Regions from separate parts of the Streptomyces sp. NPDC016309 genome, predicted to be linked through region 1. Evidence: riboswitches for the same ligand, from Rfam matches in the RefSeq annotation. Region 1 holds a riboswitch; each other region holds the start of a gene.

Region 1 (7,522 bases):
GTTCGAGCTGCGTGCGGAAGTAGCGCAGCGTCTCGTCGAACTCCTCCTTGCCCGGCACCCGCTTGGCGATGTTGAGCTGTCCGCCGACCTCGTCCGCGGCGTCGAACAGCGTCACCTCGTGGCCGCGTTCGGCGGCCGCCACCGAGCAGGCGAGCCCGGCCGGCCCGGCGCCGACGACGGCGATCCGCTTGCGCAGCCGGGTGGGGGAGAGGACCAGCTCGGTCTCGTGGCAGGCGCGCGGGTTGACCAGGCAGGAGGTGATCTTCCCGCTGAAGGTGTGGTCCAGGCAGGCCTGGTTGCAGCCGATGCAGGTGTTGATGGTCTCCGGCCGCCCGTCCGCGGCCTTGGCCACGAACTCCGGGTCGGCGAGGAAGGGCCGGGCCATGGAGACCATGTCCGCGCGCCCCTCCGCCAGGATCCTCTCGGCGACCTCCGGGGTGTTGACGCGGTTGCTGGTGATCAGCGGGATGGACACCGAGCCCATCAGCTTCTTGGTGACCCAGGTGTACGCGCCGCGCGGCACCGAGGTCGCGATGGTGGGGATCCGGGCCTCGTGCCAGCCGATGCCCGTGTTGATCATCGTCGCACCGGCGGCCTCGATCTCCCGGGCGAGCGCGACGACCTCCTCCAGGGTCGAGCCGCCCGGCACCAGGTCCAGCATGGAGAGCCGGTAGATCAGGATGAAGTCCTCGCCGAGGCGCTCACGCGTGCGGCGGACGATCTCCAGCGGGAAGCGGACGCGGTTCTCGTACGACCCGCCCCAGCGGTCCTCGCGCCGGTTCGTCGCGGCGGCGATGAACTCGTTGATCAGGTAGCCCTCGGAGCCCATGATCTCGACGCCGTCGTACCCGGCCGACCTGGCGAGCTCCGCGGCCCGTACGTAGTCCTCGATCGTCCGCTCGACCTCGGCGTCGGTGAGCTCGTTCGGCACGAAGGGGCTGATCGGCGCCTGGAGGGCGCTCGGCGCGACCAGGTCGCGGTGGTAGGCGTACCGCCCGAAGTGCAGGATCTGCATCGCGATCCGCCCGCCGGCCGCGTGCACCGCGTCCGTCACGACCCGGTGCTGCGCGGCCTCCTCCTCGGTGGTGAGCCTGGCCCCGCCCTCGTACGGCCGGCCCGCGTCGTTGGGCGCGATGCCACCGGTGACGATCAGCCCGACGCCGCCGCGGGCGCGCTCGGCGTAGAAGGCGGCCATGCGGGCGAAGCCGTTCTCCGCCTCCTCCAGCCCGACGTGCATGGACCCCATGAGCACCCGGTTGGGCAGGGTGGTGAACCCCAGGTCCAGGGGGCTGAGCAGGTGCGGGTACGGGGCCGGGGCCGGGGTCGCAGTCATGGGGGCGCCTCCTCGCGCGATGTCGTCGCCCCAGTTGTAGACGACCCCGGGGGCCTTGTGCAACAAGTTGCATAAGGATCGGGGCGTGACCTCCGCTACGTACCGCCGCCTACGCGCCGCCCGGGACCGCGGCCGCCGCCCAGTCCTCCAGCTCCTCCGGGGTGCGCGGGCCCGGCTCCTGTGCCCCCAGCAGGCCCCGCTCCCGCAGCACCCGCGCCACCGCCATCCCCCACGGGCGGCGCAGCCGGGCCGCGTCCAGCAGGGCCTGGTCGGCCAGCAGCTCCGCCGCCGGACCGGTGCGCAGCCCGTCCGGGGTGAGGACCGCCGCGTCGTCGGCCCAGCGCAGCGCCAGGTCCACGTCGTGCGTCGCCATCACGACCGTGGTCCCGGAGGCGCGCAACCGGTCCAGGACGGCCAGCAGCCGCTCCTGGCCGTGCGGGTCCAGACCGGCCGTCGGCTCGTCGAGGACCAGCACCCGGGGCCGCATGGCCACCGCGCCCGCGATCGCGGCCCGCTTGCGCTGCCCGTACGACAGCAGGTGCGTCGGCCGGTCCTCCAGCGCCGCGATGTCCAGCGCCTCCAGCGCCTCCCGCACCCGCTCGCGCACCTCCGCCTCCGGCACGCCCAGGTTCAGCGGCCCGAACGACACGTCCTGGCCCACGGACGCCGCGAACAACTGGTCGTCCGGGTCCTGCACCACGAGCTGCACCGTCGTCCGCAGCCGGGTCAGCCCCGCCCTGTCGTACGACACGTCGCGCCCCTCCAGGCGCAACCGGCCGCTCGCGCACCGCAGGCCACCGCTCAGCAGCCGCAGCATCGTCGTCTTGCCGCCCCCGTTGCGGCCCAGCAACGCGATGGAGCGCTTTTCCGGCACGGCGAAGTCGACGCCCTCGAGCACGGCGGGACCGTCCTCGTAGGCGTATCCCGCACCGACGAGTTCCACGACGGCGGGAGCATTCATGGCAGGAACCTCTCGAGTACGAAGGTGGCGACGACGAGCCCGGCGAGCAGCACGCCCGTCGCGGCGAGGAAGCGCCCGGACACCGCCGTGGGCGGCACCAGCACCCGCAGCGTGCCGTCGTAGCCCCGCCCGGCCAGCCCCGTCTGGAGCCGCGCCGCCCGGTCGAAGGCGCGCACGAACGCGGTCGCGCCCAGGCCCGCCAGGGAGCGCCAGGTGGCCGCCCGGCTCGTCAGCCCGAGCCGCGCCGCCTGCGCCTCCCGGATCCGCCGGACCGCGTCCAGCAGCAGGAAGCTGATCCGGTACATCACCAGCGCCACGTCGACGACCGGCGCCGGGACGCCCGCCCGGACCAGCCGGGGCAGCACGTCGGACACCGGGGTGGTGAACGCGAACAGCAGCACGCCCATCGAGGCCGCCGACGTGCGCAGCAGCAGTCGCCCGGCGTGCGCCGGCCCGTCGGGCGCGAGCGTGACGAACCCCTCCGCCCCGCCAACCTGGAACAGCAGGGGCAGCGCGCCCGTCACACAGAAGCCGAGCGGGACGCGCCACGCCCGCCACAGCCGGCGCGGCGGGACCCCGGCCGGGCCGAGCAGCACCACGAGGGTCGCGGCGGCGACCAGCGCGGCCCCCGGCCACGGCGGCAGGCACACGGCCAGCAGCGTCAGGCCGAAGCCCAGCGCGGCCTTCTCGCACGGATGGCGGCGGCGCCAGCGACTGCTGTGCGCCGCCGCGTCGATCGGCAGCACCGGCGGTTACGCCGGCGTCCGCGGCGCGTCGGCCCCGGAGCCACCCGCGCCGACCGCGTCGGCCGGTGCCGCGTCCGGGGTGCCGGGAGTGCCCGGGGTGTCCGGGGTACCCGGGGTGTCCGCCGCCGGGGCGTCCCCGCCGGGGGACCCCGCCCGTGCCCGGGCCTCGCCCTGCCGGCGGCCGCGCCGCAGACCGAAGTAGTAGGCCAGTACACCGGCGCCCAGGGCGGCCTGGAGCGAGAACAGCGCCGACTCGATCTCGCCGGACGGCGGCTCGTACAGCGGGGTGAACCACGGCTCGTAGTCCGGGTGGGACTCGGTGATCGCCGTCTCCGCCTGCCCGTCGGCGCCCGTGAACGGCTCCTCCTTGTGGTCGCCCATGCCCAGGGCCAGCGGCAGGACGGCCAGCGCGACCACGACGAGCAGCAGCAGCGAGTTGATCCTGGCGTTACGGCTCATCGGGCCACGGCCTCCTTGTTCGCGGACACGACGCCGAGCCGTGCCAGATCACCCTTGCTGGACTGCATCAGCAGCCGCATCACCAGCACGGTGAGCAGCCCCTCGCTGACCGCCAGCGGAACCTGAGTGATCGCGAAGATGCCGCCGAACTTGGCCAGCGCGCCGGCCACCCCGCTGCTGGGGTCCGGGAACGCCAGCGCGAGCTGCACGCTGGTGACGCAGTACGTGGACAGGTCGGCGACGAAGGCCCCGAAGAACACGCTCACCATCAGCGGCACCTCGAAACGGCGCAGCAGCCGGTACGTCCCGTAGCCGGCCCACGGACCGACGATCGCCATGGAGAACGCGTTGGCGCCCAGGGTCGTCAGGCCGCCGTGGGCCAGCAACAGCGCCTGGAACAGCAGCGTGATGGTGCCCAGCACCGCCATGATCGGCGGCCGGAACAGGATCGCGCCCAGCCCCGTGCCGGTCGGGTGGGAGCAACTGCCCGTCACGGAGGGCAGTTTCAGGGCGGACAGCACAAACGTGAAGGCGCCGGACGCACCGAGCAGAAGGGTCGATTCCGGATTGGCCTTGACCTCACGGGTCAGGGCCCTGACCCCGTGGACGACGAAGGGGGCGGCCGCGACGCTCCAGGCGGCCGCGTGCACGGGGGGCAGATAGCCCTCGGCGATATGCATATGGAAGGAGACCCTCTCCAGCACCTCGTGGATGGACAACGCGCCCTGGCCGGTCTCCTGGCTGACGGGTCATGCCGCCGCGGCTCCGCCTTCCCGGACGACGCGGTTCCCCGCGACGTTCCAGTGGCTTCCCGAGGTGGTCCCCGGGAGTGGAGCCGGACTTCCCGATCACAGTGGCGAGGGCCGCACCGGTACCGCACCGGTTTCCCGTACACCAAGGCCCTGCGACAGTAGTGCGTTGACCAGGTACATCACAAGCCGCGCGTCGGCGCACGGCCCGGCTCCACCCGCGGGGCACACCTCATTCCTTGCGGTAGCCGTACGCCTCGGACGCCGCCGCCACCACCGCGTCCAGGTCACCGCCCGCCGACGCGGTGACCACCGCCGCCACGGCCCCCTCCACGAACGGCGCGTCCACCAGCCGGGTGCCCTCGGGCAGCTCGTCCCCCTCCGCGAGCAGGGCCTTCACCGTCAGGACGGCGCTTCCCAGGTCCACCAGGACGGCCACCCCCGCACCGCCGTCGACCGCCGTCGCCGCCCGCGTGATCAGCTCCGCGCTGGTGCCGAGCCCCCCGTCCGGGGTGCCGCCCGCGGCCGCCACCGGCGCGGTGCCGCCGCCGGCCAGGCCCCGCGCCAGCTCGGCCACGGAGGACGCCACCGCCGCGCTGTGCGAGACCAGGACCACACCCACCTGCCCGCTCACCGGCCGCCCCGCTCCGCCCCCGCCTCGGCGAGCGCCGCGAACAGCAGGGCGGAGGACGTCGCCCCCGGGTCCTGGTGCCCCTCGCTGCGCTCACCCAGGTAACTGGCCCTGCCCTTGCGGGCCCGCATCGGCACGGTCCCCAGGGCGCCCCGGTCCGCCGCCTCCGCCGCCGCCGGGAGCGACTCGCCGAGCGACTCGGCCAGTGCCTCGACGGCCGGCTCCAGCGCGTCCAGCATCGTCTTGTCCCCGGCCTTCGCCCCGCCGAGCTGCGCCACCGCCGCCACGCCCACCCGCAGCGCCTCGGCCAGTTGCACCGGCGCCACCTCGGCGGCGTCGCCCAGAGCCTTGCCCGTGCGCCGCAGCAGCGTCCCGTACAACGGCCCCGACGCGCCGCCGACCGTGGAGATGAGCTGCCGCCCGGCGAGGGTGAGCACGGCCCCCGGTGTCCCGGGCCGCTCGTCCTCCAGGGCCGTGACCACCGCGGCGAAACCGCGTCGCAGATTGGCGCCGTGGTCGGCGTCGCCGATCGCCGCGTCCAGCTCGGTGAGCCGGCCGGCCTCCCGGTCCACGGCGGCCGCCGCCCCGGTCAGCCAGCGCCGGAAGAAGTCCGCGTCGAGCACGCCCCTCACCGTCCCCAGCGGAGCGCGGCGGTCCGCACCGGCGCGTCCCACAGTCGCAGCAGTTCCTCGTCGGCCCGGCACAGGGTCACGGAGCACCCGGCCATGTCGAGCGAGGTCACGTAGTTGCCGACGAGCGTACGGGCCACGGGAACGCCCCGCTCGCCCAGCACGCGCTGGACCTCGGCGTTGAACCCGTACAGCTCCAGCAGCGGTGTCGCCCCCATGCCGTTGACCAGCACCAGCACCGGACCGCCGGGCCGCAGGTCCTCCAGGACGGCGTCGACCGCGAAGTCGGCGATCTCGCGGGAGGTCATCATGGGCCGCCGCTCCCGGCCCGGCTCGCCGTGGATGCCGATGCCCAGCTCCAGTTCGCCCGGCGGCAGGTCGAACGTGGGGCTGCCCTTCGCGGGGGTGGTGCAGGCGCTGAGCGCCACCCCGAAACTGCGCGCGCTCGCGTTCACCCGGCGGGCGATCGCCTCCACCCGCTCCAGCGGCGCACCCTCCTCGGCCGCCGCTCCGGCGATCTTCTCCACGAACAGCGTGGCCCCCGTCCCGCGCCGTCCGGCGGTGAACGTGCTGTCGGCGACGGCCACGTCGTCGTCCACGACGACCTTCGCCACCTGGACGCCCTCGTCCTCGGCGAGCTCGGCGGCCATCTCGAAGTTCAGCACGTCACCGGTGTAGTTCTTGACGACGAAGAGCACCCCGCGCCCACTGTCCACGGCCGCCGCCGCCCGTACCACCTGGTCCGGCACGGGGCTGGTGAACACCTCACCGGGGCAGGCGGCCGACAGCATCCCCGGCCCCACGAACCCGGCGTGCAGCGGCTCGTGACCGGACCCGCCCCCGGACACCAGCGCCACCTGCCCGGCGACCGGCGCGTCCCGCCGGACGACGACCCGGTGCTCCACGTCCACGGTGAGCTCCGGATGTGCGGCCGCGATCCCGCGCAACGCGTCGGCGACCACGGTCTCGGGTACGTTGATCAGCATTCTCAACGGTGCCTCCCAGCTTGGTGCGAGCAGGTGGTCCTGGCTGCCGGCCGCCCTCCCGGCACCCCGGTGACGGGCCGTCCGGCCCAGTATCGGGGCGGTGACGGGCATCGGACCGGATCGCGCCGGACACGGCCCCCGAGGCGTCCCCCGCCGCGTCCCCGGGCACGGCCCCCGACGCGTCCCCGTAGGCGTCGCTCCGGCGCCGGAGCGTGCGCGCGGCGTCAACGGCGCTCCAGGCAGCCCCGGAGGAACGCGGCCTGTCCCGCGTGCTGGAGGTCCTCCGCCACGACACTGACCAGGCGCACGCCCAGGGTGACCGGGGGCGACCAGGAGGTGTCCACGACGCGGTCCAGGTCGGCGTCACGGAGGGTCCGGACGAATCCGACGGTCCGTTCGTGGACGGCGTCGTAGTAATCCGGCAGGAGCGCCGGCGTCCGCACCCGTACCGACCCGACCTCCTCGGCGGTGTGCCCGTAGCCCGTCGCCGTCGCCGGGAACGGCAGGCCGAACCGGTCCGCCCATCCCTCCGACAGCCAGAGCTGCTCCTCGCCGGCGACGCCGGCCACGTGATCGTCCTGGATGCGGGTGAGGTGCCAGACGAGCCAGGCGATGGTGTTGGCCCCCGGGTCCAGCCGCGCGTGCAGCAGCTCCGGCGAGAGCCCCCCGACCGCGTCGTGCACGGCCTCCCGCACCCGCCCGAATCCGTCCACCAGCACACCCGCGCCGTTCATCGTGCGCACCGCCTTTCACCACGTGTCGTCGCTCCACTGGTCGAGCAGCTCGTCGCCGGTCGCCGCCGGGTCCGCGGCCGTCGCCTGGAGGGACTGCTCCGTCCAGATGACCTTGCCCTCCGGGGTGTACCGGGTACCCCAGCGCTCGGCGTACCGGGCGACCAGGAACAGGCCGCGGCCGCCCTCGTCGGTGGTCTTCGCACGGCGCAGGTGGGGCGAGGTGCTGCTGCCGTCGAAGACCTCGCAGATCAGGCTGCGGCCGCGGAGCAGCCGCACGCTGATCGGGTCGCCGCC
Region 2 (7,522 bases), on a different contig from region 1:
GTCTCCCTCGGTCTCCAGGAAGACCTGCTTCAGCCGCTCCAGGATCGCCGGGTCGGGCTTCTCCCACATGCCGCGCGACTCGGCCTCCAGCAGCCGCTCGGCGATGCCGTGCAGGGCCCAGGGGTTGGCCTCCTGGAGGAACGCCTTGTTCTCCGGGTCGAGCACGTAGGTCTCGGTGAGCTTGTCGTACATCCAGTCGGCGACAACGCCGGTCGTGGCGTCGTACCCGAAGAGGTAGTCGACGGTCGCTGCCAGTTCGAAGGCGCCCTTGTAGCCGTGGCGGCGCATCGCCTCGATCCAGCGCGGGTTGACCACCCGGGCGCGGAAGACGCGGGAGGTCTCCTCGACGAGGGTGCGGGTGCGGACCGACTCGGGGCGGGTGGAGTCGCCGATGTACGCCTCGGGGGCGGTGCCCTTGAGCGCGCGGACGGTCGCGACCATGCCGCCGTGGTACTGGAAGTAGTCGTCGGAGTCGGCGATGTCGTGCTCGCGGGTGTCGGTGTTCTTGGCCGCCACCGCGATGCGCTTGTACGCCGTCTCCATCTCGTCGCGCGCCGGGCGTCCTTCGAGGCCGCGCCCGTACGCGTAGCCGCCCCAGACCGTGTACACCTCGGCGAGGTCGGCGTCGGTGCGCCAGTCGCGCGAGTCGATGAGCTGGAGGATGCCGGCGCCGTAGGTGCCGGGCCGGGAGCCGAAGATACGGGTGGTGGCGCGGCGTTCGTCGCCGTGCTCGGCGAGGTCGGCCTGGGCGTGGGCGCGGACGAAGTTGTCGTCGGCCGGCTCGTCGAGGGAGGCGGCGAGGCGGACGGCGTCGTCCAGGAGCCCGATGGTGTGCGGGAAGGCGTCCCGGAAGAAGCCCGAGATGCGCAGCGTCACGTCGATCCGGGGCCGGCCCAGCTCGGCGAGCGGGATCGCCTCCAGGCCGGTGACGCGGCGGGAGGCGTCGTCCCAGACGGGGCGGACGCCGAGGAGCGCGAGGGCCTCGGCGACGTCGTCGCCGGCGGTGCGCATGGCGCTGGTGCCCCACAGGGACAGGCCGACGGAGTCGGGCCACGCGCCGTTGTCGTCGCGGTAGCGGGTCAGCAGCGACTCGGCGAGCGCCTGGCCCGTCTCCCACGCGAGGCGGGAGGGGACGGCCTTGGGGTCGACGGAGTAGAAGTTGCGGCCGGTCGGCAGGACGTTGACCAGGCCGCGCAGCGGCGAGCCGGACGGTCCGGCCGGGACGAACCCGCCGTTCAGGGCGTGCACGGCGTGGTCCAGCTCGTCGGTGGTGGCGGCGAGGCGCGGGACGACCTGGCGGGCGGCGAAGTCGAGGACGGCGGCGACGGCGTCGTCGTAGCCCTCGGCGACCGTGGCGACGGCGGCCGGGTTCCAGTCGGCGGCCTCCATGGCCTCCACCAGGGCGCGGGCCTTGGCCTCGGCCTCGTCGGCGCCGGTGCGGGTGGCGGCGGACTCGTCCAGGCCGAGGGCCTCGCGGAGGCCGGGCAGGGACTGGGTGCCGCCCCAGATCTGGCGGGCGCGGAGGATGGACAGGACCAGGTTGACCCGCTCGGGGCCGGTGGGGGCGCCGCCGAGGACGTGCAGCCCGTCACGGATCTGGGCGTCCTTGACCTCGCACAGCCAGCCGTCGACGTGCAGCAGGAAGTCGTCGAACCCGTCGTCGTCCGGGCGGTCCTCCAGACCGAGGTCGTGGTCGAGCTTGGCGGCCTGGATGAGCGTCCAGATCTGGGCGCGGATGGCCGGCAGCTTGGACGGGTCCATGGAGGAGATCTGCGCGTACTCGTCGAGCAACTGCTCCAGGCGGGTGATGTCGCCGTACGACTCGGCGCGGGCCATCGGCGGCACCAGGTGGTCGACGAGCGTGGCGTGCACGCGGCGCTTGGCCTGGGTGCCCTCGCCCGGGTCGTTGACCAGGAACGGGTAGACCAGCGGGATGTCGCCGAGGGCCGCGTCGGGGCCGCAGGCGGCGGACAGGCCGGCGTTCTTGCCGGGCAGCCACTCCAGGTTGCCGTGCTTGCCGAGGTGGACCATCGCGTCGGCGCCGAAGCCGCCGTCCTCGGCGCGGGCGGCGATCCAGCGGTAGGCGGCCAGGTAGTGGTGCGACGGCGGCAGGTCCGGGTCGTGGTAGATCGCGATCGGGTTCTCGCCGAAGCCGCGCGGCGGCTGGATCAGGATGAGGAGGTTCCCGCGCCGCAGGGCGGCGAGGACGATGTCGCCCTCCGGGTTGCGGGAGCGGTCCAGGAACATCTCGCCGGGCGGCGGGCCCCAGTGCCGCTCGACCTGCTCGCGCAGCTCCGCCGGCAGGGCGGCGTACCAGCGCTTGTAGTCGGCGGCCGGGATGCGGACCGGGTTCTTGGCGAGCTGCTCCTCGGTGAGCCAGTCCTGGTCGTGGCCGCCGGCCTCGATCAGGGCGTAGATCAGCTCGTCGCCGTCGCCGGACGCGAGGCCCGGGACGTCCTCGGCGCCGAAGTCGTAGCCCTCCTCGCGGAGCCGGCGCAGCAGTGCCACGGCGGAGGCGGGGGTGTCGAGGCCGACGGCGTTGCCGATGCGGGAGTGCTTGGTGGGGTACGCGGAGAGGACCAGCGCCAGGCGCTTGTCGGCGTTCGGGATGTGCCGCAGCCGGGCGTGCCGGACGGCGATCCCGGCGACGCGGGCGGCGCGCTCGGCGTCGGCGACGTACGCGGGCAGGCCGTCGGCGTCGATCTCCTTGAACGAGAACGGCACGGTGATGAGGCGGCCGTCGAACTCGGGGACGGCGACCTGGCTGGCGGCGTCGAGCGGGGAGAGGCCCTCGTCGTTCTCCTCCCAGGCGGCCCGCGAGCCGGTCAGGCACAGGGCCTGGAGGATCGGCACGTCCAGGGCGGCGAGGGCGCCGGCGTCCCAGGCCTCCTCGTCGCCGCCCGCCTGGGCCTCGGCGGGCTTGGTGCCGCCGGCGGCGAGGACGGTGGTGACGACCGCGTCGGCCGTGCGCAGGCTCTCCAGCAGCTCCGGCTCGGGGGCGCGCAGCGAGGCCACGTACAGCGGGAGGGCCTGGCCGCCGGCGTCCTCGATGGCGTCGCAGAGGGTGGAGACGAAGGCGGTGTTGCCGCTCATGTGGTGGGCGCGGTAGTAGAGCACGGCGACCACGGGGCCGGTGGTGGCGCGCGCGGTGCGCTCCAGGGGGCCCCAGGTGGGGGCGGCGGCCGGGGGCTCGAAGCCGTGGCCGGTGAGCAGGACGGTGTCGGAGAGGAAGCGGGCGAGCTGCTCCAGGTTGTCCGGACCGCCGTGGGCGAGGTAGGCGTGCGCCTCGGCCGCGATGCCGATCGGGACGGTGGAGGTCTCCATGAGCTGGGCGTCGGGGGCCTGTTCGCCGGTGAGGACGACCAGCGGCTTGCCGGTCGCGCGCAGCGCCTGGAGGCCGTCCTCCCAGGCGCGGATGCCGCCGAGGAGGCGTACGACGACGAGGTCGGCCCCGTCGAGGAGGCCCGGGAGGTCGTCCATCGGGAGCCGGGCGGGGTTGGCGAACCGGTACGCGACGGGGCCGCCGGCCGCGCGGGCGCTGAGCAGGTCGGTGTCGGAGTGCGACAGCAGCAGGATCGTCGTGGCGGGCGCCGGGGCGGGCGCCGTCTCGGGCGTGGTCGCGTGCGTCATGACGTGCGCAGGCCTTCCTCGGGGTGTCCGCGCCCCGGGTGGTCGTAGGACGGCGGGAGTTCCTGACTCGTCCGGTTTCCGGCCGGACTCACAGTGGCGGGACCGCGCCGGATTCTCACCGGGCTTCCTCCCTAGGGCCCTGGGACCCTGTGCCGTCTGCATAGTAGAGGCTGCGCGTATGCTCGCCGCCATGCCGCCCAGCTCACCAAATCCCCAGGACCGGGGTGAAGCGCACATACGGGACCGTGTCCGCGAGCGCGGTGACGCGTGCCCCGGTGCGCTCCGGCTGCACCGGGCCGACGACGGGTCGCTGGCCCGGCTCCGCCTCCCCACCGGCGTTCTGACGCACCGTCAAGTCCTGGCGCTGGCCGACGCGGCGGACCGCCTGGGCGACGGGCACCTCTCCCTCACCTCGCGCGGCAACGTGGAGTTGAGGGGCCTCGGGGAAGGCTGCGGACTCGGGCTGGTGGACCTGCTGCGGGACGCCGGACTGCTGCCGTCCGAACGGCACGAGCGGGTACGGAACATGGTGGTCTCGCCGCTCGCCGGCGCCGGCGTGCAGGCGTGGGCCGCGCGCCTGGACGAGCTGTTGTGCGCCGAGGACTGGACGCCGGAGCTCTCCGGCCGCTTCCTGTTCGCCGTGGACGACGGGCGGGGCGACGTGGCGGGCCTGGCCGCCGATGTGACGTTGATCGCAGAGCCCGCCGGGACCGGCCTGGTCCGGGTGGGGCGTACGACCCACCGGGTGTCCTCCGCCGACGCGCCCCGCGCCGCGCTCGCGGCGGCCGGGGCGTTCCTGGCGGCGGCCCGCGCGGCCGGCACCGGCGCCTGGCGGGTGCGGGAGCTGCCGGCTGGGCAGGACGTGGACGTGGACGGACACCTGCGCCGGGCCGGCGTCGCGGCGGAGCCCGTACCGGACGCGGCGTTCCCCACGTGCCCCCCGCCCGCGCCCGGAACGGCCGGCGACGGCATGCTGTCCGTCCTGGCCCGCCTCGGCCGGGTGACCACCGCCCAGTTCCGCGCCCTGCTGCCCGCCGGGGAGGTGCGGGTCACCCCGTGGCGCGGGTTCGTCCTGCCCGGCTTCACCGACCCGGCGGCGGCCCGCGAGCGGCTGCGCGCCCTGGACGGGGCCGGGTTCATCACCCGTACCGACTCCCCCTGGATCGGCGTCACCGCGTGCACCGGGCGCCCCGGCTGCGCCAAGTCCCTCTCCGACGTACGGGCGGACGCCCGGCCCCGCGAGGGCGCCCTGCCCGTCCACTGGTCCGGCTGCGCACGCCGCTGCGGCCACCCCCAGGGCGCGTGGACCGACATGGTGGCGACCGGCGAGGGCGCGTACCAGCCGACCGTACAAGGACCGACGAAATGAGCGAGAGCAGAGTGTTCGACTACGAGAAGGACGGGGCGGAGATCTACCGCCAGTCCTTTGCCACGATCCGCGCCGAGGCGGATCTCGCGGGCCTGCCGGCCGACGTCAGCCAGGTCGCCGTGCGGATGATCCACGCGTGCGGCATGGTCGACCTCGTCCGCGACCTGGCCTACACGCCGGACGTGGTGGCCCGCGCCCGCGAGGCGCTGCGCGCCGGCGCGCCGATCCTGTGCGACGCGCAGATGGTCGCCAGCGGCGTCACGCGCAAGCGGCTGCCCGCCGGCAACGACGTGGTCTGCACGCTCTCGGACCCGTCCGTCCCGGCGCTCGCCGCCGAACTCGGCACCACCCGCAGCGCGGCCGCCATGGAGCTGTGGCGCGACCGGCTCGAAGGGTCCGTCGTCGCGGTGGGCAACGCCCCGACCGCGCTGTTCCGGCTGCTGGAGATGATCGAGGCGGGCGCGCCCCGCCCGGCGGCCGTCATCGGCATACCGGTCGGGTTCATCGGGGCGGCCGAGTCCAAGGACGCGCTGGCCGCCTTCCCGGGCCTGGAGCACCTGGTGGTGCGCGGCCGGCGGGGTGGCAGCGCGATGGCGGCGGCGGCGATCAACGCGATCGCGCACGAGGCGGAGATCCAGGCATGAGCGGCAAGCTGTACGGCGTGGGGCTCGGCCCCGGCGACCCGAATCTGATGACGGTCGCGGCGGTGAAGGCCATCGCGGCCGCCGACGTGATCGCGTACCACTGCGCCCGCCACGGCCGTTCCATCGCCCGTTCCATCGCGGCCGAGCACATCCGCGAGGACCACGTCGAGGAACGCCTGATGTACCCGCTGACCGTCGAGACGACGGACCACCCGGGCGGGTACCGGGGTGCGCTGAACGACTTCTACGAGGAGGCGTCGGCGCGGCTGGCCGCCCACCTGGACGCGGGCCGCACGGTCGCCGTCCTCGCCGAGGGCGACCCGCTGTTCTACGGCTCCTACCAGCACATGCACAAGCGGCTGGCGGACCGGTACGACACCGAGGTCATCCCCGGTGTCACCTCGGTGAGCGCGTCGGCGGCCCGGCTGGGCAAGCCGCTGTGCGAGGCGGAGGAGATCCTGACGATCATCCCCGGCACGCTGCCGGAGGAGGAACTGACGGCCCGCCTGGCGGCCACCGACTCGGCCGTCGTCATGAAGCTGGGCCGGACGTTCCCGACGGTACGGCGCGCCCTGGAGCGGGCGGGCCGGCTGGACGACGCCCACTACGTGGAGCGGGCCACGATGGCCGGCGAACGGACCGGCGCCCTGGCGGACGTCGACCCCGGATCGGTCCCCTACTTCTCCGTGGCGGTGCTCCCGTCGCGCGTCGACTCCGGCCCGGCCGTGCCCGCCTCGGGCGAGGTCGTGGTCGTCGGCACCGGCCCGGCGGGCCCCCTGTGGCTGACGCCCGAGACCCGGGGCGCGCTCGCCTCGGCGACCGACCTGGTGGGCTACACCACCTACCTGGACCGGGTCCCCGTGCGCCCCGGCCAGGAGCGGCACGGCTCGGACAACAAGGTCGAGTCGGAGCGCGCCGAGTTCGCCCTGGACCTGGCCCGCCGCGGGCGCCGGGTGGCGGTGGTGTCGGGCGGCGACCCGGGCGTGTTCGCCATGGCCACGGCCGTCCTGGAGGTCGCCTCCCAGGACCCGTACCTGGACGTCCCGGTCCGCGTCCTGCCCGGCGTGACCGCCGCGAACGCCGCCGCCGCGAAGGCGGGCGCCCCGCTGGGCCACGACTACGCCACCCTCTCCCTGTCGGACCGGCTCAAGCCCTGGGAGGTCATCGCCGAGCGCCTCCGCGCGGCGGCCGCCGCCGACCTGGTGCTCGCCCTCTACAACCCGGGCTCCGCCAGCCGCACCTGGCAGGTCGCCAAGGCCCGCGAACTCCTCCTGGAACTCCGGGCCCCCGACACCCCGGTGGTCGTCGCCCGCGACGTGGGCGGCCCGGAGGAGTCCGTCCGCGTCCTCCCGCTCGCGGACCTGGACCCGGCGGAGGTCGACATGCGGACCCTGCTCCTCATCGGCTCCTCCCAGACCCAGGCGGTCCGCCGCGCCGACGGCACCACGATCGCCTGGACCCCCCGCAGGTACCCGGAGGCGTAACCCCGCCGGGGCCGGCGTCACCGCGACGCCGGCCCCCGCGCCCTTCCCGCCGCCACGGCATGCCGGCGCGGTGCCGCCGCCGGTACCCTCCGCCCCCACCTGCCGCCCTTACCGGGCGTCATGTCACGGCCACCCATTTTTTCGCGGTTCCGCACAGACCCCGGGCCTTGGACGCTAGGGTTCCGGAACAGTACATGTGTGACGCACCACACACTGTTTTCCGCTGGCTGCCGGGGTGCGTCCCGAGGCGGCTGTGCATCTGGGGGGCCGCATGCACACGATGGTCAAGGGCGCCAACATCGGTCTGTCGGCGCTCAGTGCGGACACCGGTTCCGTGACGGTGGGGCTGAGTTGGAGCAGCAGCACCGGTGAGGGCGACGCCGACGTGTCCGTGC
Region 3 (7,522 bases), on a different contig from region 1:
GGGGTCACGCCGGCCTTCTTGTAGGCGGCCTTGTCGTAGACGACGACACGGTTGGCGGCGTACCAGGGGGCGGAGTAGAGCTTGCCGTCCAGCTCGTTGGAGGCGAGCATGCCCTTGTTCCAGCCGTCGGCCCCGAGCTCGGCCTTGTCCTCGGTGAGGTCGGCGAGGCCACCGGTGGCGGCGTAGCCGGCGGTCTGGGTGTTGCCGAGCTCGATGACGTCCGGCGGGGCGTCCTCGGAGAGGGCCGTGGTGACCTTCTCCTGGATGCCGTTCCACTGCTGGATCTCGACCTTGACCTTGACGCCCTTGTGCTTGGCCTCGAACTCCTTGTTGACGTTCTTGATCCACGCGTCGGGAGCCGAGCCGTCCATCACCCAGACGGTCAGGGTCTTGTCGCCACCGGCGTCGGAGCCGCCCCCCTTGCCGTCGTCCGAGCCACACGCGGCAATACCGACCATCATGCCCGCGACGCCTATCGCCGCGATGAGCTTGCGCTTCACGCCACCCTCCTCAGGGATGCCTGCAAACCCTGCCCCCACCGCGAAGCCATACCGGTGTACTGCCCGTGCTGCCCGTGGGACTGGGACCTGGTCTTTAATGGTTTAGACCAGTAACCCGGAGCTTGGCCTAGACCTTTAGGGGTGTCAAGGGTGTATAAGAAGGGCAGTCGGGTCCGTTACCGGACCGACACCTGAGGGAGGGCGACGACCCGTGACCGGTCCGTGCCACCATGTGAGCCGCAATAGACGGAGGAGCCGGTGACGGCAACAGCACAGGAGTCGGGAAGGCGGGTCATGGCCACGGATGGAGGCGGCACCGAGACCGAGGGCGGGGCAGCCACCCGCACCGCGCGCGTGCCCAAGTACTACCGCCTCAAGCGGCACCTGCTGGACATGACGGAGACCATGCCCCCCGGTACGCCCGTACCGCCGGAGCGGACGCTCGCCGCCGAGTTCGACACGTCCCGCACGACCGTCCGGCAGGCGCTCCAGGAACTGGTCGTCGAGGGACGGCTGGAGCGCATCCAGGGCAAGGGCACGTTCGTCGCCAAGCCCAAGGTCTCGCAGGCGCTCCAGCTCACCTCGTACACCGAGGACATGCGCGCGCAGGGCCTGGAGCCCACCTCGCAGCTCCTCGACATCGGGTACGTGACGGCGGACGACACCCTCGCCGGGCTGCTCGACATCTCCCCCGGCGGCCGGGTGCTGCGCATCGAGCGGCTGCGGCTGGCGAGCGGCGAGCCGATGGCCATCGAGACGACCCACCTGTCGGCCAAGCGCTTCCCGGCGCTGCGGCGGTCGCTGGTCAAGTACACCTCGCTCTACACGGCGCTGGCCGAGGTGTACGACGTCCACCTCGCCGAGGCGGAGGAGACCATCGAGACCTCCCTGGCGACGCCCCGGGAGGCGGGCCTGCTCGGGACCGACGTGGGCCTGCCGATGCTGATGCTCTCCCGGCACTCGCTGGACGAGAACGGCGAACCGGTGGAATGGGTGCGCTCGGTGTACCGGGGCGACCGGTACAAGTTCGTGGCCCGTCTCAAGCGGCCCAACGGCTGACGCCACCGAGATCCTTACGAGACCCGTCCGTTATCCGGACCGGGGTTCCGCGCGGCGGACCGGTCCCCTAGATTGCGTGCGCATTACGCCATGTGATCAGCGAGGGGACGGAGTCGCCGTATGACACAGGAGAAACAACCAGCAATCACCCCGGTGCGGGTGGTGGTGGCGCTCTGTCTGTTCGCGCCCTTCGTGGCGATGCTGTGGGTCGGCTCGTACGCGAAGGTCGAGCCGACCCTCGCCGGGATCCCGTTCTTCTACTGGTACCAGATGGCCTGGGTCGTCATATCGACCGTGCTGACGATGGTCGCGTACCAGCTCTGGCACCGTGACCAGCGGGCCCGCGCGGCGGCGCGCGGGTCCTCGGCCCCCTCCGCCCAGGGGGGTGCGTCGCGGTGAACGACGGCGTGAACGGCGTCGCGCTCGCCGTCTTCATCTTCTTCTTCCTGGCCGTCACGGTCATGGGCTTCATGGCCTCGCGCTGGCGCAAGGCCGAGAACGAGCACAGCCTCGACGAATGGGGCCTGGGCGGCCGCTCGTTCGGCACCTGGATCACCTGGTTCCTGCTGGGCGGCGACCTCTACACGGCGTACACCTTCGTCGCCGTCCCGGCGGCGATCTACGCGGCCGGCGCGGCCGGCTTCTTCGCCGTCCCCTACACGATCCTCGTCTACCCGCTGATCTTCACCTTCCTGCCGCGCCTGTGGTCGGTGTCCCACAAGCACGGGTACGTCACCACCTCCGACTTCGTCCGGGGACGGTTCGGCTCGAAGGGCCTGTCGCTGGCGGTGGCCGTGACCGGCATCCTCGCCACCATGCCGTACATCGCGCTCCAGCTCGTCGGCATCCAGGCGGTGCTCGACGTGATGGGCGTGGGCGGTGGCGAGACCACCCACTGGTTCGTCAAGGACCTGCCGCTGCTCATCGCCTTCGGTGTCCTCGCGGCGTACACCTACTCCTCCGGGCTGCGGGCGCCGGCGATGATCGCCTTCGTCAAGGACACGCTCATCTACATCGTCATCGCGGTGGCGATCATCTACATCCCCATCAAGCTCGGCGGCTTCGACGAGATCTTCAGCAAGGCGGGCGAGGCCTACGCGCAGATCAACCCGGCGACCGACAAGCCGCGCGGCGCGCTGGTGCCCGGGGAGATGGGCCAGTGGGGGTACGCGACGCTCGCGCTCGGCTCGGCGCTGGCGCTGTTCATGTACCCGCACTCCATCACGGCGACGCTGTCCTCGCGCAGCCGTGACGTGATCCGCCGCAACACCACCATCCTGCCGCTGTACTCGCTGATGCTGGGCCTGCTGGCCCTGCTGGGCTTCATGGCGATCGCGGCCGGCGTGAAGGTGCAGAACGGCCAGCTCGCCATCCCGCAGCTGTTCGAGGACATGTTCCCGGACTGGTTCACGGGCGTCGCCTTCGCGGCCATCGGCATCGGCGCGCTGGTCCCGGCGGCCATCATGTCGATCGCCGCCGCCAACCTGTTCACCCGCAACATCTACAAGGACTTCCTGAAGCCGGACGCCACGCCGGAGCAGGAGACCAAGGTGTCCAAGCTGGTGTCGCTGCTGGTCAAGGTGGGCGCGCTGGCCTTCGTGCTCACCATGGACAAGACGGTCGCCATCAACTTCCAGCTCCTCGGCGGCATCTGGATCCTCCAGACCCTGCCGGCGCTGGTGGGCGGCCTGTTCACCCGGTGGTTCCACCGCTGGGCGCTGCTGGCCGGCTGGGCGGTCGGCATGGTCTACGGCACGGCGGCGGCGTACGGCGTCGCCAGCCCGACCCAGAAGCACTTCGGCGGCTCGTCCGCCGAGATCCCGGGCATCGGCGAGATCGGCTACATCGGTCTGACGGCGTTCGTCCTCAACGCCCTGGTCGTGGTGGTCCTGACGTTCGTGCTCCGGGCGACCAACGCGCCGGACGGCGTCGACGAGACGTCCCCCGGGGACTACACGGCCGACGCGGGCGACCCGGGCGTGAAGGTGGAGCTCCCTCCGGCCACGGCGGGCGCCGGGCACTGACCCATCCGCGTACGAGGGCCGTCGTGCCTCCCCCGGTGGGGGCACGGCGGCCCGTTCGTTGTGCACTCTGGCCCCATGGACATCACCATCAGGGCGGTACGGCCGGAAGAACACGAGACGCTCGCCGACGTCACGGCCCAGGCCTACCTCGGCGACGGGTTGCTGGCCTTCGGGGAGAGCGACGAGTACCTGATCGAGCTGCGGGACGTGGCCGGGCGCGCCGCGCGGGCCGAGGTGCTGGTCGCGGTCGCGGAGGACGAACGGGTGCTCGGGGGCGTGACGTTCGTCCCCCGGGGCGGCGGTCCGTGGGGCGGGCACGCGCGGGACGGGGAGGCGGAGTTCCGGATGCTGGCGGTGGCGCGGGCGGCCCGGCGGCGCGGCGCGGGCGAGGCGCTCGTACGGGCGTGCGTGGAGCGGGCGCGGGAGGTGGAGGGGTGCCGGCGGCTGGTGGTGTCCTCGTGGCAGTCCATGCGGGCGGCGCACCGGATCTGTGAGCGGCTGGGGTTCGACCGGACCCCGGAACGGGACTGGCAGGCCGCTCCGGGCGTCACGCTCCGCACCTACGCCGTGGAACTCTGAGCCCCGGTCGACACAACATGTGGGGGGTGCCTCAATCGGCGCCCCCCACATGTATGCTCGTCCTCGCTGTCGCCGCAGGGGAATCCGGTGCAATTCCGGAACTGTCCCGCAACGGTGTGTTGGTGTGCCTCTGGGTACGTACGAGTCCGAAGACCTGCCGACAGCGCGCCCGGACCGTCCGGCCCGGGTGCCCAGACGTCCGGGCCTCGCGGAGTGGGCCGGTGGACGCGGTGCCCTGCGCCCCCGTACCCGGGCGTGCCCGCTCCCCTGCCCGCGCCGCCGGTGGCCCCGAGCCGAGCGAGGGAGAGCCCCCACGTGACCATCGCGCCAGCCGATCCGGTTTCAGCGATCGAGAGCGACGGAAACGACGGACCCGGGACCGTACTGCTGCGGACCCTGACCGACCTCACCGCCGATCTGCCCGACACCGACCCCGGCCGGGTCGCCGCCGCCGCGCTGCGCGGCCGGCACGCCGGGTCCGACGAGGCGGAGCTCCGGGAGCTCGCCACCGAGGCGGCCGCCGGTCTGATCGCCGAGGACCCGGCGTACTCCCGGCTCGCGGCGCGGCTGCTGGCCCGGACCATCGCGGAGGAGGCGGCGGGGCAGGGCGCGGTGGCGTTCTCGGCGTCGGTGGCCGTCGGGCACCGGGAGGGCCTGATCGCGGACCGCACGGCCGCGTTCGTCTCGCTCCACGCGGACCGGATGGACGCGCTGGTCGACCCGGCCGGGGACGACCGGTTCGGCTACTTCGGGCTGCGGACGCTGTACTCGCGCTACCTGCTCCGCCACCCGCTCACCCGCAAGGTGATCGAGACGCCCCAGCACTTCATGCTGCGGGTGGCGGCGGGCCTCGCCGAGGACGACTCGGTGCGCGCCCTGGACGAGGTCGCGGCGCTGTACGGGCTGATGAGCCGGCTGGACTACCTGCCCTCCTCCCCCACGCTGTTCAACTCCGGCACGCGACACCCGCAGATGTCCTCGTGCTACCTGCTGGACTCCCCGCTGGACGAGCTGGACTCCATCTACGACCGCTACCACCAGGTCGCGCGGCTGTCGAAGCACGCGGGCGGCATCGGCCTGTCGTACTCCCGCATCCGGGCGCGCGGTTCGCTGATCCGGGGCACCAACGGGCACTCCAACGGCATCGTGCCGTTCCTGAAGACGCTGGACGCCTCGGTGGCGGCAGTGAACCAGGGCGGGCGGCGCAAGGGCGCGGCGGCGGTGTACCTGGAGACGTGGCACGCCGACATCGAGGAGTTCCTGGAGCTTCGGGACAACACCGGTGAGGACGCCCGGCGCACCCACAACCTGAACCTGGCGCACTGGGTCCCCGACGAGTTCATGCGCCGGGTCGACGCCGACGCCGAGTGGTCGCTGTTCTCGCCGGCCGACGTGCCGGAACTGGTCGACCTGTGGGGCGAGGCGTTCGACGCCGCCTACCGCGCCGCCGAAGCGAAGGGCCTGGCCCGCAAGACCATGCCCGCCCGGGACCTGTACGGCCGGATGATGCGGACCCTGGCGCAGACCGGCAACGGCTGGATGACGTTCAAGGACGCCTCCAACCGCACGGCCAACCAGACGGCGCAGCCGGGCCACACGGTCCACTCCTCGAACCTGTGCACCGAGATCCTGGAGGTCACGGACGACGGGGAGACCGCCGTCTGCAACCTGGGCTCGGTGAACCTCGGCGCGTTCGTCAGCGGCGGCGACCTCGACTGGGAGCGGCTGGACGCGACCGTCCGCACGGCCGTCACGTTCCTGGACCGGGTCGTCGACATCAACTTCTACCCGACCGAGCAGGCCGGGCGCTCCAACGCGAAGTGGCGGCCGGTGGGCCTGGGCGCGATGGGCCTCCAGGACGTGTTCTTCCAGCTCGGGCTGCCGTTCGACTCGCCCGCGGCCAGGGCCCTGTCGACGCGTATCGCCGAGCGGATCATGCTGGCCGCGTACGAGGCGTCCGCCGACCTCGCCGAGCGCAACGGCCCGCTGCCGGCCTGGAAGAAGACCCGTACCGCGCGCGGGGTGCTGCACCCCGACCACTACGACGTCGAGCTGAACTGGCCGGAGCGGTGGGAGGCGCTGCGCGCCCGCATCGCCGAGGTCGGCATGCGCAACTCGCTGCTGCTGGCCATCGCGCCGACGGCGACGATCGCCTCGATCGCGGGCGTGTACGAGTGCATCGAGCCGCAGGTGTCCAACCTGTTCAAGCGCGAGACGCTGTCGGGCGAGTTCCTCCAGGTCAACTCCTACCTGGTGGCCGAGCTGAAGCGGCTCGGCGTGTGGGACGCGAAGACCCGTGAGGCGCTGCGCGAGTCCAGCGGCTCGGTCCAGGGCTTCACCTGGATCCCGGCCGAGGTGCGCGAGCTGTACCGGACGGCGTGGGAGATCCCGCAGCGCGGCCTGATCGACATGGCGGCGGCCCGTACGCCGTTCCTGGACCAGTCGCAGTCGCTGAACCTGTTCCTGGAGACGCCGACCATCGGCAAGCTGTCGTCGATGTACGCGTACGCCTGGAAGCAGGGCCTGAAGACGACGTACTACCTGCGCTCGCGCCCGGCGACCCGGATCGCCCGCGCGGCCCGGGCGTCCGTCCCCGTCCCCGCGCAGGTGACCCCGGAGGACGCGGTCGCCTGCTCCCTTGAGAACCCCGAGTCCTGCGAGGCCTGCCAGTGATGTCCGCTTCCCCCGAGAAGAACCTGCTCGACCCGGGTTTCGAACTGACCCTCCGCCCGATGCGCTACCCGGACTTCTACGAGCGCTACCGGGACGCCATCAAGAACACCTGGACGGTGGAGGAGGTCGACCTCCACTCCGACGTGGCGGACCTCGCCAAGCTGACGCCCGGTGAGCAGCACCTGATCGGCCGGCTGGTCGCGTTCTTCGCGACCGGTGACTCGATCGTGGCGAACAACCTGGTGCTGACGCTGTACAAGCACATCAACTCCCCCGAGGCGCGGCTGTACCTGTCGCGGCAGCTCTTCGAGGAGGCCGTGCACGTCCAGTTCTACCTGACGCTGCTGGACACCTACCTGCCCGATCCGAAGGACCGGGCGGCGGCGTTCGACGCCGTGGAGAACATCCCCTCCATCCGGGAGAAGGCGCAGTTCTGCTTCCGCTGGATGGACTCGGTGGAGAAGATCGAGCGGCTGGAGACGAAGGCCGACCGGCGCCGCTTCCTGCTGAACCTGATCTGCTTCGCCGCCTGCATCGAGGGTCTGTTCTTCTACGGCGCCTTCGCGTACGTGTACTGGTTCCGCTCGCGCGGTCTGCTGCACGGCCTGGCGACCGGCACCAACTGGGTGTTCCGCGACGAGACGATGCACATGAACTTCGCGTTCGAGGTCGTGGACACCGTCCGCA

The links. A riboswitch is a leader RNA that binds a small molecule or an ion and turns the genes downstream of it on or off. The one in region 1 is predicted to bind cobalamin.
Region 2: another riboswitch for cobalamin. It lies ahead of cobN (cobaltochelatase subunit CobN); the one in region 1 lies ahead of ACF068_RS09850 (energy-coupling factor ABC transporter permease).
Region 3: another riboswitch for cobalamin. It lies ahead of ACF068_RS01665 (ribonucleoside-diphosphate reductase subunit alpha); the one in region 1 lies ahead of ACF068_RS09850 (energy-coupling factor ABC transporter permease).

What each region holds. Positions count from the first base shown of each region.
Region 1 covers NZ_JBIBSG010000003.1:447,589-455,110, forward strand. The annotation lists gene ACF068_RS09830 (FAD-dependent oxidoreductase) at 1-1,333, opposite strand, end outside; gene ACF068_RS09835 (energy-coupling factor ABC transporter ATP-binding protein) at 1,443-2,294, opposite strand; gene cbiQ (cobalt ECF transporter T component CbiQ) at 2,291-3,040, opposite strand; gene ACF068_RS09845 (energy-coupling factor ABC transporter substrate-binding protein) at 3,047-3,499, opposite strand; gene ACF068_RS09850 (energy-coupling factor ABC transporter permease) at 3,496-4,179, opposite strand; cobalamin riboswitch at 4,209-4,441, opposite strand; gene dhaM (dihydroxyacetone kinase phosphoryl donor subunit DhaM) at 4,481-4,882, opposite strand; gene dhaL (dihydroxyacetone kinase subunit DhaL) at 4,879-5,502, opposite strand; gene dhaK (dihydroxyacetone kinase subunit DhaK) at 5,508-6,494, opposite strand; gene ACF068_RS09870 (DinB family protein) at 6,719-7,228, opposite strand; gene ACF068_RS09875 (SpoIIE family protein phosphatase) at 7,244-7,522, opposite strand, start outside.
Region 2 covers NZ_JBIBSG010000007.1:302,126-309,647, forward strand. The annotation lists gene cobN (cobaltochelatase subunit CobN) at 1-3,630, opposite strand, end outside; cobalamin riboswitch at 3,664-3,802, opposite strand; gene ACF068_RS20015 (cobalamin biosynthesis protein CobG) at 3,809-4,999, shown strand; gene ACF068_RS20020 (precorrin-8X methylmutase) at 4,996-5,643, shown strand; gene ACF068_RS20025 (precorrin-2 C(20)-methyltransferase) at 5,640-7,127, shown strand; gene ACF068_RS20030 (TerD family protein) at 7,399-7,522, shown strand, end outside.
Region 3 covers NZ_JBIBSG010000001.1:374,396-381,917, forward strand. The annotation lists gene ACF068_RS01640 (extracellular solute-binding protein) at 1-500, opposite strand, end outside; gene ACF068_RS01645 (GntR family transcriptional regulator) at 795-1,559, shown strand; gene ACF068_RS01650 (DUF3311 domain-containing protein) at 1,680-1,958, shown strand; gene mctP (monocarboxylate uptake permease MctP) at 1,955-3,583, shown strand; gene ACF068_RS01660 (GNAT family N-acetyltransferase) at 3,659-4,162, shown strand; cobalamin riboswitch at 4,182-4,339, shown strand; gene ACF068_RS01665 (ribonucleoside-diphosphate reductase subunit alpha) at 4,478-6,835, shown strand; gene ACF068_RS01670 (ribonucleotide-diphosphate reductase subunit beta) at 6,835-7,522, shown strand, end outside.